2 regions of the Pseudomonas soli genome follow, and region 2 is predicted to be linked to the other one. Evidence: predicted binding sites of a transcription regulator. Region 2 holds the regulator's gene; the other holds the start of a gene.
The links. The regulator sigma-54, encoded in region 2, starts transcription at its own class of promoters, with help from an activator protein. The targets are predictions, from matches to a motif close to ANTGGCATNNANNTTGCTNT.
Positions count from the first base shown of each region.

Region 1: a site for sigma-54 is predicted at 985-1,004, ahead of flgB (flagellar basal body rod protein FlgB). Genes of this name have one in related genera too.

Region 1 is NZ_CP128543.1:4,330,493-4,332,695, reverse strand. Features, by position in the region: gene LU688_RS20005 (autotransporter family protein) at 1-718, opposite strand, end outside; gene flgB (flagellar basal body rod protein FlgB) at 1,048-1,455, shown strand; gene flgC (flagellar basal body rod protein FlgC) at 1,458-1,901, shown strand; gene LU688_RS19990 (flagellar hook assembly protein FlgD) at 1,917-2,203, shown strand, end outside.
Region 2 is NZ_CP128543.1:1,072,730-1,074,932, forward strand. Features, by position in the region: gene hpf (ribosome hibernation-promoting factor, HPF/YfiA family) at 1-36, opposite strand, end outside; gene LU688_RS04840 (RNA polymerase factor sigma-54) at 115-1,611, opposite strand; gene lptB (LPS export ABC transporter ATP-binding protein) at 1,786-2,203, opposite strand, start outside.

The sequences.
Region 1 (2,203 bases), 2.8 Mb from region 2:
AGATCTGCCCCTGGTTGTCGATGCCGGCCAGCACCGCCGGCCGGTTGCTGGCGTCCGTCGTGGCGTGGATGGCGATGGCGCCGGGGCCTGTCGCGCTGATCTCGCCACGGTTGACCACTCGCTCTTCCAGGTTCGCGCCGGCCAGGTTTATGGCGCGCGAGTTGCGGCCGATGGCGATGATGCGGGCGCCTGCGGCGTTGACCAGGTTGCCGTGGATGCGGCTGATAGAGCTGCCGGAACTGGACAGGTCGATGCCGTAGGTGGGGCCGCCATTGTTGTACGAGAAGCTGGTGCCGGCCTTGAGCAGGCCTTCGTTGGTGAGGTCGTCGTCGACGGTGCTGGCGCTCAGGCGCAAGGCGGCGCCGTCCAGGCTGGTGGTGATCACGTTGCCGCGGTTGGTCAGGAAGCCGCTGAGGTCGGTGTCGGTAATGCGAATGCCGTCGCTGCGATGGACCATGTCCACGGCAATCGTGGTGTTGTCGTTGATGGCGCTGCCGAGGGTCAGGTTGCCCATTACCTGGCTGTTCGCCAGAACGATCGCATCCTGTCCCAGACCGGTGAAGCTTCCGCTGAACTCAAGGTCGTCGGCGTAGGATTGGTGATCGCCCTTGTAGCCGGCATCGGTGAGGGCGATGGTCTGGGGCAGGGCCATTGCGGGAGCAGGGCTGGCGCCGATCAGAAGGGCCAGGAGGGTCTTGCGTAGGTTCAGCGGTGGCACGGTTTCTTTCCTTTGAAATCGTAATGAAAGCAGCGCGCATCCATGCGGGCGAAAACCGTACGTGCGTGTGGTGATGCGCGGGACGCGGATGCTACCTGATTGGTGGCCAATTGACATGTTTGTTTGACGTCAATTTTTTGGTTTGCCGCTTTTGCCGCCTGCCGATTGCCGCCTGGGTAGCTCAAGGCGGAAGCACATTGCCGCTTTTCTGGCATAAGGTGCGGTATGAAACAGGCAAAACCCCCGTACTCATGGGGTTCAAGATGGTTGGCACAGGGCTTGCTAAAGCCATAGCAAACGAACTCTGGTCACCTTCAAAGGTCCCCGACATGAGCATCAGCTTCGACAAGGCGCTTGGCATTCACGAAAAGGCACTGGGCTTTCGCGCCCAGCGTGCCGAAGTACTGGCCAACAACATCGCCAACGCCGACACTCCCAACTACAAGGCGCGTGACATGGACTTCTCGTCCGTACTCGCTGCCGAGTCCGACAAGCAGCAGAAGGGACGCATAGCCCTGGAGCGTACCGACAGCCGTCATATCGAGGCCGAAGGCCTGGCCATGATGGACGATACGCTCAAGTACCGCACGCCGATGCAGCCGTCGATCGACCAGAACACCGTGGACGCGCACCTGGAACAATCGAACTACGCGGAAAACGCCGTTGGCTTCCAGGCCAGCTTCACCCTGCTCAACAGTAAATTCAAAGGGCTGGTATCGGCCCTGCGTGGAGAGTGACCATGTCCCTTGCCAGTGTCTTCAATATTGCCGGTAGCGGCATGAGCGCGCAGAACACGCGCCTGAACACCGTTGCGTCGAACATCGCCAACGCCGAGACCGTGTCGTCGAGCATCGACCAGACCTATCGTGCGCGCCACCCGGTATTCGCCACCACTTTCCAGCAGGCCCAGGCCGGCGCCGGCCAATCGCTGTTCGAAGACCAGGGCCAGGCCGGGCAGGGTGTCGAGGTCAAGGGCATCATCGAGGATCAGAGCAATCTCGAAGCCCGCTACGAGCCCAGCCACCCGGCGGCGAACAAGGATGGCTATGTCTACTACCCGAACGTCAACGTGGTTGAAGAGATGGCTGACATGATCTCTGCCAGCCGCGCGTTCCAGACCAACGCCGAACTGATGAACACCGCCAAGACCATGATGCAGAAGGTACTGACCCTGGGTCAGTGATAAGGAATCCGGACCATGGCAGTGACCAACACCAACAATGGCGTGAACCTGAACGACGTACTCAACGCGTCCGGGGTCAGCACCGGTACCAAGAAAACCACCACCGAGCCCGTCGACAAGAACGCGCTGGGCAAGGATGCGTTCCTCAAGCTGCTGGTTACCCAGATGCAGCACCAGAACCCGCTGGATCCGCAGGATAACGGCGAGTTCATTGCGCAGCTGGCGCAGTTCAGTAGCCTGGAAGGTATCCAGACCCTGAACAGCTCCGTCAACAACATCATTGGCGGCATAGCGTCGAGTCA
Region 2 (2,203 bases):
GACTTCTACATGCTGTCCACTGATGTTGACTTGCATACAGCTTCTCCTTTGTTGCCCGTGCATAAAGAGGCAGGTGTTGCACCTGCCACTGAAACGCTGTGGCACATCCGGGGGCTACATCAGCCGCTTACGCTCGCTCGAGGGTGCGATCCCCAACGACTCGCGATACTTGGCGACGGTGCGACGGGCTACCTGGATGCCTTGTGCCTCCAGTAAACCAGCGATCTTGCTGTCACTCAATGGCTTTTTCTGATTTTCCGCAGCCACCAGTTTCTTGATGATCGCGCGGATAGCCGTAGACGAGCATTCGCCGCCTTCGGCGGTGCTCACGTGGCTCGAGAAAAAGTATTTCAGTTCGTAGATGCCGCGTGGGGTGTGCATGTATTTCTGGGTGGTTACCCGGGAAATTGTCGATTCATGCATGCCTACCGCTTCGGCGATGTCATGCAGGACCAGCGGTTTCATCGCCTCGTCGCCATGGTCGAGGAAGCCACGCTGGTGTTCGACGATCTGCGTCGCCACTTTCATCAGCGTCTCGTTGCGGCTCTGCAGGCTCTTGATGAACCAGCGCGCTTCCTGCAACTGATTGCGCATGAACGTGTTGTCGGCGCTGGTGTCGGCACGACGGACGAAGCCGGCGTACTGCGGATTGACGCGCAGCTTCGGCACTGCCTCCTGGTTGAGCTCGACCAGCCAGCGCTCGCTGTCCTTGCGCACGATGACGTCGGGCACGACGTACTCGGGTTCACTGGACTCGATCTGCGAGCCTGGGCGCGGGTTGAGGCTCTGCACCAGTTCGATGATCTGGCGCAGCTCGTCTTCCTTGAGCTTCATGCGGCGCATCAGCTGGCTGTAGTCACGGCTGCCGAGCAGGTCGATGAAGTCGGTGACCAGGCGCTGTGCCTCGCTCATCCAGGGTGTCGAGGCCGGCAGCTGGCGCAGTTGCAGCAGCAGGCATTCGCCGAGGGTGCGGGCGCCAATGCCGGCAGGCTCGAACTGCTGGATACGGTGCAGTACTGCCTCGACCTCGTCCAGCTCGATGTCCAGCTCCGGGTCAAAACCGGCGCAGATTTCTTCGAGGGTGTCTTCCAGGTAGCCCTGGGCGTTGATGCTGTCGATCAGGGTGACGGCGATCAGGCGGTCGGTGTCGGACATCGGCGCCAGGTTGAGCTGCCACAGCAGGTGGCTTTGCAGGCTCTCGCCCACCGATGTGCGAGTGGTGAAGTCCCATTCGTCATCATCGTTGCTTGGCAGGCTGCTGGCGCTGGTCTGGTAGATGTCTTCCCAGGCGGTGTCGACCGGCAATTCGTTGGGGATCCGCTCGGCCCACTCGCCGTCCTCGAGGTTTTCCGTGTTGCTGCTGGAGGTTTCCTGGAAACTGTTGTCCTGGGCTTCGGCGACCTGCTTGTTCTCGGCGTTGTCCGCCATCGGGTCGCTGTTGTCGAAGTCCTCGCCGTCTTCCTGACGTTCGAGCATCGGGTTGGACTCCAGCGCTTCCTGGATTTCCTGCTGGAGGTCCAGGGTGGAGAGCTGAAGCAGGCGGATGGCCTGTTGCAACTGAGGTGTCATCGTCAGTTGCTGGCCCATTTTTAGGACGAGCGATGGTTTCATGGCTGGGGCTTAATACCTTGTTGCCGGCGCGCATGCGCCATCCACTACACGTAGGGCGCTTGGGCGCCGACTTTAAGCAAGTTATATGCCTGAAATTGCAGCGTTTGCCTAGAGCACTTTAACAACTTAAGCCCCGATCAGGCGCATTCGCCAGTGCTCCGGGCAGGCCTGCGGTCAGAGTCGGAACTCGTGCCCCAGGTAAACTTCCTTGACCAGCTGGTTGGCCAGGATGGTCTCGGCATCGCCTTCGGCGATCAGTTGGCCATCGTTGACGATGTAGGCCGTCTCGCAGATGTCCAGGGTCTCGCGAACGTTGTGGTCGGTGATCAATACGCCGATGCCCTTGTTCTTGAGGTGGTGGATGATCTGCTTGATGTCGCCGACGGAAATCGGGTCGACACCGGCGAACGGTTCGTCCAGCAGGATGAACTTGGGTGCGGTGGCCAGGGCGCGGGCGATCTCGACCCGGCGACGCTCACCACCGGACAGGCTCATGCCCAGGTTGTCGCGGATGTGACTGATGTGGAATTCCTGCAGCAGGCTTTCCAGCTCCTTGCGCCGGCCTTCGCGGTCGAGGTCCTTGCGGGTCTCG